Regions from separate parts of the Glutamicibacter sp. NPDC087661 genome, predicted to be linked through region 2. Evidence: predicted binding sites of a transcription regulator. Region 2 holds the regulator's gene; the other holds the start of a gene.
The links. Region 2 encodes HspR, which represses chaperone genes until heat shock. Its sites were predicted from a motif close to AAGTTGAGTCNNNNNGACTCAACTT; they were not measured.
Positions count from the first base shown of each region.

Region 1: the regulator HspR is predicted to act here: its motif matches at 4,885-4,909, upstream of ACIOTN_RS10220 (ATP-dependent Clp protease ATP-binding subunit).

Region 1 covers NZ_JBIUWE010000003.1:196,320-204,179, forward strand. Annotated here, with positions in the region: gene ACIOTN_RS10200 (hypothetical protein) at 1-363, opposite strand, end outside; gene ACIOTN_RS10205 (GNAT family N-acetyltransferase) at 784-1,200, opposite strand; gene ACIOTN_RS10210 (hypothetical protein) at 1,210-1,797, opposite strand; gene ACIOTN_RS10215 (VOC family protein) at 1,802-2,143, opposite strand; gene ACIOTN_RS10220 (ATP-dependent Clp protease ATP-binding subunit) at 2,309-4,867, opposite strand; gene ACIOTN_RS10225 (response regulator transcription factor) at 4,997-5,671, opposite strand; gene ACIOTN_RS10230 (sensor histidine kinase) at 5,985-7,169, shown strand; gene ACIOTN_RS10235 (hypothetical protein) at 7,798-7,860, opposite strand, start outside.
Region 2 covers NZ_JBIUWE010000001.1:131,863-139,722, forward strand. Annotated here, with positions in the region: gene dnaK (molecular chaperone DnaK) at 22-1,875, shown strand; gene ACIOTN_RS00620 (nucleotide exchange factor GrpE) at 1,889-2,470, shown strand; gene ACIOTN_RS00625 (DnaJ C-terminal domain-containing protein) at 2,556-3,530, shown strand; gene ACIOTN_RS00630 (heat shock protein transcriptional repressor HspR) at 3,644-4,072, shown strand; gene ACIOTN_RS00635 (GNAT family N-acetyltransferase) at 4,069-4,695, opposite strand; gene trmB (tRNA (guanosine(46)-N7)-methyltransferase TrmB) at 4,746-5,603, opposite strand; gene ACIOTN_RS00645 (YccF domain-containing protein) at 5,730-6,140, shown strand; gene ACIOTN_RS00650 (TerC family protein) at 6,214-7,398, opposite strand; gene ACIOTN_RS00655 (N-acetyltransferase) at 7,707-7,860, opposite strand, start outside.

The DNA.
Region 1 (7,860 bases), on a different contig from region 2:
GACGAGTTCGCCAAGCGCAGGCGACTCGACTTTCTCAACGTAGGCGTGGGGGTCAGCGGGCAGGCATGTGCGGTAGATTTCCAGCTCAGTGATTTCAGCGCCGCATAGGGATTTGTAGGTATCGTTCATGGCGGACAGCCACTGCGTGTACTTTTCCGAGGCCCAGGCTTTGCGGTCCTCGGGATCGGCACCAGTACGAGCCCGGGTGAAAGTTCCTGAGTTATTGCCGTCTTCAGTAGCGAAGGTGACGGATTCCAATTCCGGCGAGGCCTCGCCTACGCTTTCGAACATGATTCGGCCCATCATGCGCAGCTCATCCTCGTTGGTTTCGTAGCTTTCCCGCATCTGGGTTCCAAACTTCATGCTGTTATCCAAGAAGATATTGATGGCACCAGGTGCTGGAGATTCCCAAGAAGTCATTAGGTTGTAGGGATACAAGAAGCCTTTGGTGGACTTGATGCCAGAGTTTTCTTTCCACATCTCAATTTTGGAATCTGCCCAGGCCTGTCCCGAATTGGCGTTGGCGTCCAACTCCGCGGGTCCAGGCTCGGGGGCGGTTTCACCGGGTTCACCGGTTTCGGCCGCGGGCTGTGCCTCCGGAGTGGAGCCAGCGACGGAAGCCGCCGTCGAATCGGCTGGCGCTGCTTGTTCGGGAGCTGCATTGCACCCTGCTAGAAGCAAAGCCAACGATGACAGGGCAATGACCGAACGGGTGCGCAAGAATAACTCCTCATTATCGATGAATGGTCAGTCTATACAGGCCAGGCAGCGAAGGGAGAGCTGTTACGAGAATTTGGCAAAGGTCCGGATCGCACCGGGACGGAAATCCGACGCTTCCGTGAGCCCCATGGATTCGTAGAAGGCACGTTGCCCGGGTTCATCATCGGTGATCAGGACCAGCTGACGCACATGCTCATATTTCACTAGTACGGCAGAGAACAAAGCACGGCCTACGCCGGTGCGATGCGTAGATGGACGCACCAGGATGTCCTGGACGTAGCAGATGGTGGCATTATCCGAGACCACGCGCACAAGGCCGATTAACTGGTGGTCTACGTCGTAGGCGTAGATTACGCATGCTGAATTCTTCAGGCCCTCAAATAGTACGTCTGGGTTGTCTGTATAGGCGCTCCAGCCCACCGCGTTGTAGAGCGAGAGTATTTGTTCCTCGGAAGGCACCTTAGTGGTGGAGAGTTCCATCGAGTCCTTTTACTGTTGCGGGGAAACCGAAAGGATCTCTGCGTTGCCCAGCAACGGGTGCTTCACCAGTTCTGTTTCCAATGCGTGGATGATGGCTTGGGCGGAGTCGCCGTTGTAAACGAACACCGGGCCATCATGCCGGTAGTAGACATCCTCATGCCATCCGATTTCGCCGTCACCCAATGCATGCTGCAGGGCCCTGACTGTTGGCTCCAGATCCGATTCCGATTCGGCCCCAAGCCTGGTTCGAAGCAAAACGTACTCACTGCCGCCTACTTCGGTGCGTTGTCCATCAATAATCAGCCAGGAACCATGCCCAAGTCCTCCATCGATGAGCGAAGAGAGCAATTCGGAAAACAGCTTCTTCGGTTCGGGGGTGGCCACTTCAAGGTCAATGTCGCTGGAGATCGGCTCCTCGGCCGCGTCCAATGTGGTCTTGGCGCTGATGATGGTTCCGGAAGACTTGTATTTGGGCAACAATGTATCGAGCAGGCCCGCTTCATGATCTTTGCGCAGGCGTTCGGTCATCGGCTGGGCAAAATGGATCTGCACCCGGTGAGTCGAAGCCTCCGATGATTTCCTGGCGAACAGCGACATGTCCTCAGTCCTCGTGTGGGTCGGAAATGCAAAAGACGATTCCGTAAGGATCGCGCATAATGGTCCAGCCAAAACTGGGATCTTCGGTGTGGTCCTCAACGCGTGTTGCGCCAGCGGCTGTGCAACGGGCGACTTCCTGCTCGCGGCTGGTGCTTGCTTCCAAGTCGAGATGAACCCGGTTCTTGCCGGCAGTGATCTCATCAACTTTTTGGAACCCCAACCTCGCGCTGAAGCCAGGGACGCTGATCATGGTGAACCCCGGGTACTGGCCCAGATATTTCCCGCCCAGAACAGCCCTCCACCAAGCCGAGGCAGCTTTCTCGTCAAGGGCATCAAGGGTGATCATTCCAATGTTCGCCATGCAGTCAAAGGTACCGGGAGTCTTCCTGCTTAGCTAGAGGTTGACTGCATTTCTGCAGCTGACTAGCGCACTTTCTAAGTGAAGAAAAGGGGCTTGCTTGGCCGGGACGGAAGTCCCGAGCAAGCAAGCCCCTTTATGGGCTATGCCGGCCTAGCTATCGAAGTAGTTTGGCGCGTGCTCGTTGTGAGCAGGTGGAGTCGGCATCTCGACTTTCTTCTGCACCTTCAGCATGCCAGCGGCGTAGTCCACCGAAACGGTGTCACCAGCGGCAAGCGAATCACTGATCAGCAGGTCGGCAATGGCATCCTGTACCTTGCGCTGTACCAGCCGGCGCAGCGGGCGGGCACCGAACTCGGGGTCGTAGCCTTCGTTTGCCAGCCACTGCACGGCAGCGTCGCTCACCTCCAGCTTCAGCTCCTGGTCCACTAAGCGAGCTTCGGTCTCGGCGATGACCAGCTTGACGATCTGGCCAATCTCGGACTGCGAGAGCTTGGAGAACAGCAGTACCTCGTCCAGACGGTTCAGGAACTCTGGGCGCATGAACTCGCGTACCTTGCCCATGACCTTGGCCCGGATTTCTCCAGCCTCGCTGGTGGCATTGGCGGAGGTGAAACCGAAGTTTCCGGCCTTGTTGGCCAAGTACTCGCCGCCGAGGTTGCTGGTCATCAGGATCAGCGTGTTGGAGAAATCGACAGTGCGCCCGGCTGAGTCGGTCAACCGGCCGTCATCGAGTACCTGCAGCAGCACGTTGAACACGTCCGGGTGGGCCTTCTCGATTTCATCGAGTAGCACGACCGAATACGGGTTGCGGCGGATCTTCTCGGTCAGCTGGCCGGGCTCGTCATGGCCGATGTACCCCGGAGGTGCTCCGATCAGGCGCGCCACGGTGTGCTTCTCACCGTATTCGCTCATATCGACGCGAACCAGCGATTCGGCCGAACCGAAGAGGTTTGCAGCCAGGGCCTTGGCCAGTTCGGTCTTTCCGACGCCGGTGGGACCCAGGAAAAGGAACGAGCCGATGGGGCGACCTGCTGGCGACATTCCGGTACGGTTGCGACGCACGGCGCGTGCCACAGCGGCAACGGCATCGTGCTGGCCGATGACCGAAGCATGCAGGGAATCTTCCAGCGAAGCCAAGCGTGCCTTGTCATCTCCCGAGATGCGCGAGGTGGGGATGCCGGTGGATCGGGAGATCACTTCCGAAATCTGCTTCTCATCCACTACCCGGGTGACCCCTGCATCGCCGGCCTCCTCAGCAGCCTTGATGCGCGCGGTCATCTCCACGATGTGGTCACGCCATGCGCCAGCTTCTTCGAATCGTTCCTCGCCGATAGCGCGTGACTTCTCACGCTCGGCGTCTACCAATTCGGCACGCAGGGACTGCACATCCTCGGCATCTCCGGCAGCGATGGACCGCCGGGCACCGGCGATATCGATCAAGTCGATGGCCTTGTCAGGAAGCTGGCGGTCGTTCAGGTAGCGGGCAGAGAGCGTCACCGCGGCCTTGAGCGCTTCGGGGGTGTACTGCACCTGGTGGTGATCCTCGTAGGATTCGCGCAGGCCGTCCAAAATGGCCAGTGCAGTTTTCTCCGACGGCTCGGCGACAGTAACCTTGCCGAAGCGCCGAGCCAGCGCGCTGTCCTTCTCCACCTTGCGGAACTCATCGAGCGTAGTGGCGCCGATCATGTGCAGCTCGCCACGCGCCAAACGCGGCTTGAGGATATTTGCGGCGTCCATATTGCCGGACTCGCCAGAGCCTGCACCGACCAGCAGATGCATCTCATCGATGAATATCAGCACCTGCCCTTCGGCTGCGGCTACCTCGTCGAGCAGGCCGGTGAGCCGCTGCTCGAAATCTCCGCGGTAGCGGGTTCCGGCGAGCATGCCCGGAAGATCAATGGAGATCAAGGCCGCATTGCGCAGTTGGGCTGGTACCTGGTCATCGATGATGGCGCGGGCCAGGCCTTCGGCAATGGCGGTCTTGCCCACGCCGGCCTCGCCAATCAGCACAGGGTTGTTCTTGGTGCGACGGGCCAGGATTTCAATAACCTGATCCAGTTCCTCCTTGCGTCCGATCACCGGATCAATCTGGCCGTCGGAGGCCAGCAGGGTCAGATCGGTTCCGTAGCGTTCGAGCATGGACACGTCGGACTCGGAATCGGACTGGTTCTGGGTATCGTTTTGGCCACGCTGGGCCTGCTCCATGGCGGCTTGCTGCAAGGACTGGCCGGTGATGCCGTGCTGCGCCAGGAGCTGGCTGACCGGAGATTCCGGGTTGAAAACGAAGGCCAGGAAAAGATGATCAGGATCGATGTAGGTCGAACCGTAGTTACGAGCAACCTGATAGGCGTCAAAGAGGCTGCGCTGAGCTGCCGACGATAGGTGGGATGGTTTCTCGCCCTTCTCCTGGGACTTGGGCATGCGCGCGATGGCATCTGCACTCAAAGCCTCGATGTCGATACCCATGGCGGTCAGGTGCTCGCCGACTGGTTCGGTGCGCAGCAGAGCCATCAGGAGGTGCAGGGAATCAATCTCGTCGTGGCCATGCTCCTGGGAAATCGCTGCCGCGGTGGCTACCGCTTCGTGGGTGCGGGCGGAAAGCAGGCGCGTGAGGTCGATGGGACGTGCTGCCTGGGCACGTGAAGACAGGAATCGAGAGAGGAATTCCTCAAACGAGCCATCTGACGGTGCGCCGAAAAATGCTGGCAAGTGAGCCTCCTAATAGAAACTTGAGCGGTCTATGCTCATGTTCAACGCATATGGCGCGCAGATATTCCCGAACCAGCCGGGCAAGGTGTCAAAGAGGTTGACTTCACACTAATAGCTGGAAAGCAGGCGCTAGTCTTTCGGGATTTCGATAAGGCCCATACGCGCGGCCGCAACCAGGGCCTGGACCCGATCGCGAACATTCAGCTTAACGAAAATCTTCGCCATATGGGTTTTAACCGTGGTTTCGGAAATAGTCAGAGTTCTTGAAATCTCGGTATTGTTTAGCCCGCGTGCGAGCAGTTTTAGAATCTCGAATTCCCGATTGGTAATTCCCAAGTCATAGGCCAGTTCTTGAATGTCTTGGGAATTATCCCGGTAAGCTTCGCGAACCGCAGAAACTAGATCAGAAGAAACCGACGGGGAAATGGCTGCAGTTCCTTGGTGAACGGCATGGATCGCATGAATAATTTCATCTGGTTCAGAGTCTTTTACCAAGTATCCGCTGGCCCCAGCGGTCAGTACCGGAACCAGATAGTCGTCCGAAGAAAAGGCGGTAATGGCAAGCACTGAGGGGCTGTCTTCGGCAGATTTGATTGCTTTAGTAGCGCTAACCCCGTCCATTATCGGCATCTGCAAATCCATGAGCACAACGTCCACTTGATTGCCGCTGCAATACTCGACGGCGGCCTGTCCATTTTCAACAGAATTAACCGTTACAATTCCGGGGTCTGTTGCTAGGATTGTGCCCAACGCATGCCGAATTAGAGGTTCATCATCGACAATAAGGACCTTTATTTGTTCCATCTGATTCCTCTGATTCGATGCGGGTGGCCTCATGTTGGCCTGTTCACCTGAAAGTATATAAGTTGATCTGATGTGGAGTTTGTTATGAAGGGTTTGAAAATGCTGGCCGTAGCAGCATTAGTTCTGGCACCATTGACCGCCGTGGCAGCTCCTGCATCTGCCGCGAGCTCTCCAGCCTCCAGCAGTGGCAACGTTGCTACTCCTGCTGGCTTTGGCTCAGCCTTCTCGGAGTGGTTCTGCAAACGCTACGGCGTCGCCTGCCCATAACGCGGTTTATTTGACTTGATCATCTGAGCCGGGAATTATTCGGCATATGAATGGACGACTAAAGGACACCCTGACCAAGCTCTTCGCTGGTCGGGGTGTCATTGTTTGGACTGGTATTGCGGTTCTGATCGCGGTTTCCAGTAGCGAGTTCGTGACTCTGCTGGAAGACGGATTTAGTGGTTCGTCGGATATTTCGGTTCGAGGCGCGTTGCTCGGCGTTGGACTGTGCGCAATTCTTGCGCTTGGTCTTCGCTGGGTTGCCGTATCCGTCGGATTGTTTGTGGCAGTTGCCTATTTCTTCCTCACGGACGGCGCCTTGTTCTTCTGGACTGTCGTTTCATTCATGATTTTTTCGGCGCTGGCAGCTACGGCCAGTGCCATGAGTGTTAGGGCCTTATTCCTAACCTTGTCCGCAGCGTGGATGGTGCAGTTCGGCGTCCAGTCCGGGCAAGACGCGGTTCTGCTTGTCGGGATTGCCCCGTTGACGGCGATGGCGTTCTTCTTAACGAGGAATATTTACTTGCTGCGCGAGAAGAACGAGCTCGCTCTTCGGCAAATGCATACGGTCAAAGAGCAGACTCGTCTTGCTGTCGACCGGGAGCGAAAGAACATTGCCCGGGATCTGCACGATATTGTCGCGCATGACATCACGGTCGTGGCCATGCAGTCGAAGGCCGCGAAATTCGCAAACGATGGGCAGAAGGCCCTCGAAGCTCTGGATGTCATCGCCAAACTGAGTACTGAGACTTTGCACGATTTACGCCTGATGCTCAATGTCCTGAGGGCTGATGGGACCATGGCAGATCCCTCGTCCCAGGGCATTGATAAGCCGGCCGCTACTACTGTTTACGCGCTTCAGGGTGCAGAACTTTTCGTTCAGAGGCTAAAAGAGGCAAATTTCGAGGTGAGCTCCACCACTGACGAGAAAATTTCCGAATTGCCCCGTTCTGCACAGACTGCGATTTATCGGGTCATGCAAGAAGGTACAACAAATGTGATAAAGCACGGTGCCTTGGGCGGGAAGTGCACCTTCGAACTCACGGTCCAAGGGGCAGAGGGTATCCTGGAAATTACTAATCAGATGGGGAATTTCGACAAGAAGGCGAGTGGGTTGCCCGAAGGCGGGACAGGCCTGATTGGCATGGGTGACAGGATGCGTGCATTTGGTGGAAAGTTTGCAACCAGTTCCGAAAACGGTGTTTGGGCACTGCGCGCAAGCATCCCGTTCTGACCCCTACCCTCCTACTAAAGTATGATTTCGGATTTTCGCAGGACGCGATAAGTTAGACATGTATCGGTGAAGACCGATCACCGGGAAGGTACTTGGTGGTGTTTTGCGAGTGGCATCACTAAGGATCCGAGGGTGATTAAAAGGTACGTTGCATTGCGTAAACGGACTGATCTTTCATCGGCGCTGTGCCCCCATCGCACGCCGTTGTCTGTCAGTAATGCAACGTACCTTTTATAACTTAAACCCAGCCCGTGTTTCTGCGTTCTGCCTCACACCTCAGGTCGGAATGGGCCTGCGTGGCGGGGTGTTGCGCCTATGGAGAGCATTTCCTGTCTGGGAAGCGAGCGCGCATGAGTACCCAGGCAGATACGGTTGTTTGGCAACAATAAGGCCTGGCCGTGGAGCCTAAGGGCGGCTTTGATAGCAAGACGGCAGATGCTGCGATCAACGCAGAAGCAACCGCAGATTCTTTGGCCGTGAAGGCCGGCGAACCAAGCGGGGCCCATGGTTCGATCGCCTGCCGTGGCACGACGCCGAGCTGGCCACGCGCATCGGCTAGTCGATGAATCAACGGCAAAGGGTGCGAGAACTCGAATTAGCTCTCGCACCCTTTGCCGTTGCTGGTGGTCTAAACCTCGGAAGCCTCTGCCTCTTGGGTGTCTTTCAAAACATGATCAGAGACCTTGGCCAG
Region 2 (7,860 bases):
CCAAGGCAAAGGAGAGCCATTATGTCGCGTGCCGTAGGTATCGACCTAGGAACCACCAACTCCGTCGTTTCCGTGCTCGAAGGTGGTGAGCCAACCGTTATCGCAAACGCGGAAGGCAACCGCACTACCCCGTCGATCGTTGCTTTCTCGAAGAGCGGCGAAGTCCTGGTTGGCGATATCGCCAAGCGCCAGGCCGTCAACAACATCGACCGCACCATCGCATCGGTCAAGCGTCACATGGGTACCGACTGGACCATTGACGTTGACGAGAAGAAGTACACCGCTCAGGAAATCTCGGCTCGTACCCTGATGAAGCTGAAGAACGACGCTGAGTCGTACCTGGGCGAGAAGGTCACCGACGCGGTGATCACCGTTCCTGCATACTTCAACGACGCAGAGCGCCAGGCCACCAAGGAAGCTGGCGAGATCGCCGGCCTGAACGTCCTGCGCATCGTCAACGAGCCAACCGCAGCTGCGCTGGCTTACGGCCTGGAAAAGGGCCAGGAAGACGAGCTCATCCTGGTCTTCGACCTCGGTGGCGGCACCTTCGACGTTTCCCTGCTGGAAGTCGGCAAGGACGACGACGGCTTCTCGACCATCCAGGTCCGCTCTACCGCAGGCGATAACCGCCTGGGCGGCGACGACTGGGATCAGCGCATCGTGGATTGGCTGCTGGCCCAGGCCAAGGCCAAGGGCGCGGACCTGTCCAAGGACAAGATCGCGCTGCAGCGCCTGAAGGAATCTGCTGAGCAGGCCAAGAAGGAACTGTCCTCGGCTACCAGCACCAACATCTCGCTGCAGTACCTCTCGGTGACCCCGGAAGGCCCAGTGCACCTGGACGAGCACCTCTCGCGTGCCAAGTTCCAGGACCTGACCAAGGACCTGCTGGAGCGCACCCGCAAGCCATTCAACGACGTCATCGCCGAGGCAGGCGTCAAGGTTTCGGACATCGCCCACGTGATCCTGGTTGGCGGTTCCACCCGCATGCCAGCCGTTGCCGAACTGGTCAAGGACCTGGCCGGCAAGGAAGCGAACAAGGGCGTGAACCCAGATGAGGTTGTCGCCGTGGGCGCAGCGCTGCAGGCAGGCGTGCTGAAGGGCGAGCGCAAGGACGTTCTGCTCATCGACGTCACCCCACTGTCCTTGGGTATCGAGACCAAGGGCGGCGTGATGACCAAGCTGATCGAGCGCAACACCGCGATCCCGACCAAGCGTTCGGAGACCTTCACCACCGCCGAGGACAACCAGCCTTCGGTATCCATCCAGGTCTTCCAGGGCGAGCGCGAGTTCACCCGCGACAACAAGGCGCTGGGCACCTTCGAGCTGACCGGTATCGCACCGGCTCCTCGCGGCATCCCGCAGGTTGAGGTCACCTTCGACATCGACGCCAACGGCATCGTGCACGTATCCGCCAAGGACAAGGGCACCGGCACCGAGCAGTCGATGACCATCACCGGTGGTTCCTCGCTGTCCAAGGAAGACATCGAGCGCATGGTCCAGGAAGCTGAAGCACACGCCGAAGAAGACAAGGCACGCCGCGAGGCCGCTGAGACCCGTAACGCCGCTGAGCAGGCTGCCTACTCCGTAGACAAGCTGATCAAGGACAACGAAGACAAGCTGCCTGAAGAGGTCAAGACCGAGGTCCAGGCTGACGTCGACGCCCTGAAGGCTGCCCTGGAGAAGCAGGACAACGACGACGAGGTCAAGGCCGCGTTCGAGAAGCTGCAGGCATCGCAGACCAAGCTGGGCGAGGCAATCTACGCCAACGCGCAGGCCGAGGGCGCCCAGGCTCCTGAGGGCGAGCAGGCACCGAACGCTGATGAAGACATCGTCGACGCCGAGGTCATCGACGAAGACGAAGCCGACAAGAAGTAAGGAGTTTAGGAATATGTCCGAGGCAAAGGACCAGAACGAGAACTCCGGCCAGGAGCCGGAGAACCAGCCAGAGGCCGCCAACGAGCAGCCAACCGCTGACGCCCTGGGTCAGGCCGAGGCGATCCTGAACGAAGCTGCTGCTGGCGCTGAAGCCGATTCGGCGCAGCCGGAAGAGGCCGGTGCGGTGGAAACCGAACTGCGCAACGACCTGCTGCGCCTGCAGGCCGAATACGTCAACTACCGCAAGCGCGTGGAACGCGACCGGGCCGTAGCGCGTGAAAACGCCGTGCAGTCCGTGCTCAACACCCTGCTTCCGGTGCTTGACGACATCGATGCGGCGCGAGCCCACGGCGACCTCGCCGACGGCCCGTTCGCATCGATCGCCAACAAGCTGGATGGAATTCTGGCTCAGCATGGCCTGGAGCGCATCAACGAGGCCGGCGTGGAATTCGACCCGAACATCCACGAAGCCCTGCTTCGCCAGGCTGTTGACGAGATTCCAGCCGACCACGTGGGACAGGTGCTGCGCACCGGTTACCGCAAGGGAACCATCATCCTGCGTGCAGCTCAGGTGCTGGTAGCAACCGGCGAATAGCCACGAATAGCACAATCGATACTGCCCACTGCCGAGTCTTCGACAGTGGGCAGTGTCGAATTGGCACTGAAAGGATGGGGCCCTGATGGCAAGTCAGGACTGGATCGAAAAAGACTTTTACGCCATTCTGGGCGTCTCCAAGGACGCCAGCGAGGCGGACATCAAGAAGGCGTACCGCAAGCTTGCGCGCAAGTACCACCCGGATACCAACCAGGGTGATGCGGCCGCTGAAAAGAAATTCAAGGACATCTCCGAAGCCAACTCGGTGCTTTCGGACAAGGAAGAGCGCGAGCAGTACGACGCGATCCGCGCCATGGGCGGCGGAGCGCGATTCTCTGCTGGTGGCGGACCGGGCGGCCCCGGCGGGCAAGCCGGCTTCGAGGACATCTTCTCCAACCTCTTCGGAGGCGGCGGAGCGGGCCCACGTGGCCGCGGCGGGCAGCCGGACTTCTCCGACCTCTTCGGTGGTGGCGGCGGTTTCGGTGGCGGCGGCTTCGGCCAGAGCGCACCACCGCGCAAGGGTGCTGACCGCACGGCGAGCACCACGATTTCCTTCTCCGGATCAATTAAGGGCACCACCATTGGCCTGCGCGAGCAGAATGGCGAGGTCATTGACGTGCGCATACCGGCGGGCATCAAGGATGGCCAGTCGGTGCGCGTGCGCGGCAAGGGCCAGCCTGGTGCTGCCGGCAACGGCGACCTGCTGGTCAAGGTCAAGGTCAGCGAGCACCCGTTCTTCAAGCGCGAAGAGAACAACATCCGCATCCACGTGCCGGTGACCTTCGCTGAAGCGGTGCTTGGAGCAAAGATCCACGTACCGACCCTGGACGGGGATTCCGTTGCGGTGAAGGTTCCCGCTGGATCCAACTCCGGGCGCACCTTGCGTCTGAAGGGCCGCGGCGTGAAGACCTCCAAGGCCACCGGCGATCTGCTGATCGTCCTGGATGTCGCGATTCCGCAGAACCTCTCGGATGCTGCAAAGAAGGCCGTGGAGGACTTCGCATCAGCCACCGAGGGCGAGGATCCACGAGTGGATTTGGCTGCCAAAGCCAAGCTCTGAACCCAATAGGCTGTCTTCCCTGCCCCGTCATCGAATTGGCTGGGCAGGGAAGATAGACTCGAAGGCAATAGGGACCGAATCCAAGGTCCTTGCAGAAAGGTGGTAGAAGCAACGTGAACGGGGAGTACCTGCGACCTGTCTTCGTCATTTCCGTCGCCGCGCAACTTGCAGACATGCATCCGCAGACGCTGCGCCAGTATGACCGCATTGGTTTGGTTTCGCCCAGCCGCCAGAGCGGAAAGCAACGCCGCTACTCGCAGCGCGACGTATCACTGTTGCGCCAGGTGCAGGCCCTGAGCAAGGAAGGCGTCTCGCTCGAGGGCATCAAGCGCATCCTGGACCTGCAAGATCAAGTCGCCTATCTGCAAACCGAAGTCAATGGGCTTCGCCAAGAACTTTCCGCCGTACGCCAGGGCCAATCTCGCATCTTCGCTGCGGGCACCGCTGGAGGCGACATCGTTTCGTTGGCTAGGGGCATGCGCCCTGAACGCCGTGAACCGACCGTGACGCTGTTTACCGCACGCCGCGCTATCGGACGCTAGATCCGTCCGTGCCGGGCCAAGCGCGCTTCCAATTGGGTGCGCACGGCAGGCCATTCGTGCGGGAGTATTGAGAACATCACCGTATCGCGCAGGGTGCCGCTCTTTGGATCATATTTGTGATTGCGCAGCACGCCATCCTGCTTGGCGCCGAGCCGTGCAATCGCGGCGCGTGAAGCGGCATTGTGCCAGTGCGTGCAGAAAGCCACTGAATAGCAATCCAGTTCCTCGAAAGCCCGGCGCAGCAGCATGAACTTGGCAGCTGGATTGATCCCGGTGCCTTGGGCTGGCATGGCCAGGAACGTTGAGCCGATTTCCACGCGGTGATTTGCCGCGTCGATATTCAAGTAAGTCGTGGCCCCCACCGCTTTGCCGGTGGACAGGTCGATGATCGCAAAGGGAGCCATCTCGCCAGTTTCCTGCAATGCCAAGCGGCGCTGGATATCCAAGCGCATGGATTCGGCCGATGGAGTGGTGGCAAACCACGCTTCATCCAACTGGCCGTTGGCTGCGAGCTGGATCAGATCCGGGGCGTGGTCCATTGACAATTGTTCTAGCCGCACCCCGGCATAGTCCATTCTCGGAGCTTGGGCGTAGTGCAGACTTTGCGCAGAAGAAGAGGCCATGGAATCCATCCTATGGATTCCATGGCCTCTTCAATGCTTTATTTCGGCGACTAGCCGATGCGGGTGTACGCCAGATCGAAGACCAGACGACCAGCCTTGAGCGCCTTGCCTTCGAAGCTGGTCAGGATCCGGCGCTCGAAACGCGGGGCCCAGCCACCCTGGGCATCGGTGAATTCTGGCTCGGGGTCGAAGCCTTCCATGCCCTCGCGGCGCACCTTGGTCAGGTTGCTCTCAGTGCCGGACAGATTGCCATGATGCTGGTTCTCGAAGTCCGGATGGGCTTCGAGGACTTCGCGCATTTGCTCGGCGTAGTTGGACCAGTCGGTGGCCAAGCGCAGGGTGCCTCCCGGCTTGAGCACGCGGGAGACCTTGTCCAGGAACGAGGCCTTGATCAGGCGACGCTTATGGTGGCGCGGCTTGTGCCATGGATCTGAGAAGAAGATCCAGATCTCATCGGCGCTGTTCTCGTCCAGCATGACATCCAGAACCTCTGGGGCATTGGCCTGCACTGCGCGGACGTTGGTGATGCCGAAAGACTCGACCTTCAGCATCAGCTGGGCCAGGCCCGGACGGTAGACCTCAACGGCGAGGTAGTTGCGCTCGGGATCATCCTTGGCGGCGTTGGCGATGCATTCGCCCAGGCCGGTGCCGATCTCCACGATCAGCGGTGCGGTGCGTCCGAAAGCCTCGGCAGGATCGAGCTGGAAGTCATCGGCAACCGAAGTGTCGGCGATCTTGCGGGGCGGCTCAATGACGTACTGATCGGCATTGCGCTCCCAGGCGCTGGCACGGCGGCCCTGCAGGCGGTTGCCGCGGCGCACGAAGGATACCGGCTCGGCACGGAAAAGGTCTGGGTTCCTAGGGGCAGTGCCGTGGGCTGGGCGCTGCTGCTCGCTCGATTCGCTCATGATGATTAATCCTATCCGAGCAAGCTGCTTCGATGCTTGCCGAACGGTAGGGGATTGGACACCCCTAGAAGAAAATCGGGGGGATCCCCGATGGAGTAAAACAGGCAAAAGACAGAGAATATAACCATGACTGATTTAGTGCGCGGTATTCTCAACATTATTTGGCTGCTTTTCGGCGGCCTGTGGCTGGCCTTGGGCTACGTGTTGGCAGGCATCATCTGCTGCGTGCTGATCGTGACCATTCCATTCGGCATCGCCTCGTTCCGCATTGCCGGCTATGCGCTGTGGCCGTTTGGCCGCACCGTGGTCGACAACGGCCCGGTAGGCGCGTTCTCCACCCTGGGCAACATCATCTGGATCATTTTTGCTGGTATCTGGATTGCCGTTGGGCACGTGGTAACCGCGATCCCGATGTTCATTTCGATTATCGGCATCCCGCTGGGGATCGCAAACTTGAAGATGATCCCGGTTTCCCTGATGCCTCTGGGCAAGGTCATTGTGCCTTCGGACTATTTCATCGGCGGTGTTCGCCGCTAGGCTGCGCCAAGACAGCGAATGGCTGCCAACCCTTGATGGGGTTGGCAGCCATTCGCTTTATGTACGAACCTGATCAGCTCTTGAGGTACTCATCGTGCTGGCGGTGCGCTTCGGCGACCTCGACACGGATCTTGTCCACGTCCTTGGCCTTGTCGCGGTACTTCTTTTCCATGGTTTTCACATACGCTTCTTCCTCCACCAAGGCGCGGTAGATGCGTTCGCGTTCGACCGCGTCCGAGGTGTAGCTCAGGTCGTTGTAGCTGTTGGCATGGCGGCGCAGGTTGCCGATGGCAGTCTGGGCCTTGCCTGCCTTGCTGAACAGCGAAGCGAGAATTGTCAGCACCAGGACACCGATAATGACGCTCAGCGACAGGCCGGTGCTGATTTCAATGACCATCACGTGCTCACCATCATTGATGAATGGCAAGTTGTTCTCGTGCAGTGCATGCAGGATCAGCTTCACGCCGATGAATGCCAGGATTGCTGCCAACCCGTAGGACAGGTAGATCAAGCGGTCCAGCAATCCGTCGAGCAGGAAGTAGAGCTGGCGCAGTCCCATGAGCGAGAAGGCGGTAGCCGTGAACACGATGTAGACGTTCTGGGTGAGTCCGAAGATCGCAGGGATGGAATCCAGAGCGAAGAGAATATCGGTACCGCCGATGGCCACCATGACCAGCAGCATCGGAGTCAGGACCTTCTTGCCATCGATCTTGGTGAACAGCTTGTCGCCGTCATAGTTGTCGGTAGTGTGGAATAGCTTCTTGGCGATCCGGATGATGAAGTTGTTGGCCTCATCGGATTCGTCATCCTTCTTCAGCAGGTTGCCTGCGGTCAACAGCAGGATCAGGCCGAACAGGTAGAAGACCCAAGCGAACTGGTTGATCAGCGCCGCGCCGACAAAGATGAAGGCGGTACGTGCGATCAGCGAGAAGACGATGCCGAAGAGTAGGACTTTCTGCTGGTCTTCGCGGGGTACGCGGAAGCTGGCGATGATAATCAGGAAGACGAACAGGTTGTCGACCGACAGGGCCTTCTCGGTAATGTAGCCGGCAAAGTACTCGGCACCCATGTCGATTCCGCCGAAGACCAGCACCAGCACACCGAAAACGAGGGCCAATCCAACATAGATGCTGGACCAGATGGCTGCTTCACGCAGCGATGGAACGTGGGCCTTGCGGATGTGGAAGAAATAGTCGAAGGCCAGAAGGGCGAGAATCACGACAATCGTGATGCCCCAAATCATAGGGGAAACTCCCATAGGGATTCCTGCTTTCGTAAGTAGCGCGCGAACGCATCTGAGTAAGTCTCTTCACCGACCCCGGGGCTGGCCGCAAAACCCGGCAGGACCATGAAGTCCTGCGTATTGACGGATTCAACGATTATGAATACTCCCTTACGTTCTACCAGCTTATCCTGATGCGATGCTTCTGGAAAAATCTTGGTCCGTGGATGTCATGATGATCTGTAATGTACTTTGTCTTTGTGCAGTTGGGTAGGCGTCAATAGCAATTCGAAGAATGCACTTTGCTTGGAGCAACGTGGGCTAGGGGCAGGAACTAGGCGCTGCTAGAGCGACTTGTGCATCTTGATGCTGGTGGTTTCATATCCAAGCGATTCATAGAGGCCGCGAGCGCTCTGGTTGAATCCGAACACATTCAGCCCCAGGGTACGTGCGCCGTGGGCACGGGCGTATTCTTCGGCCAAATTCATGGCCTGGCGT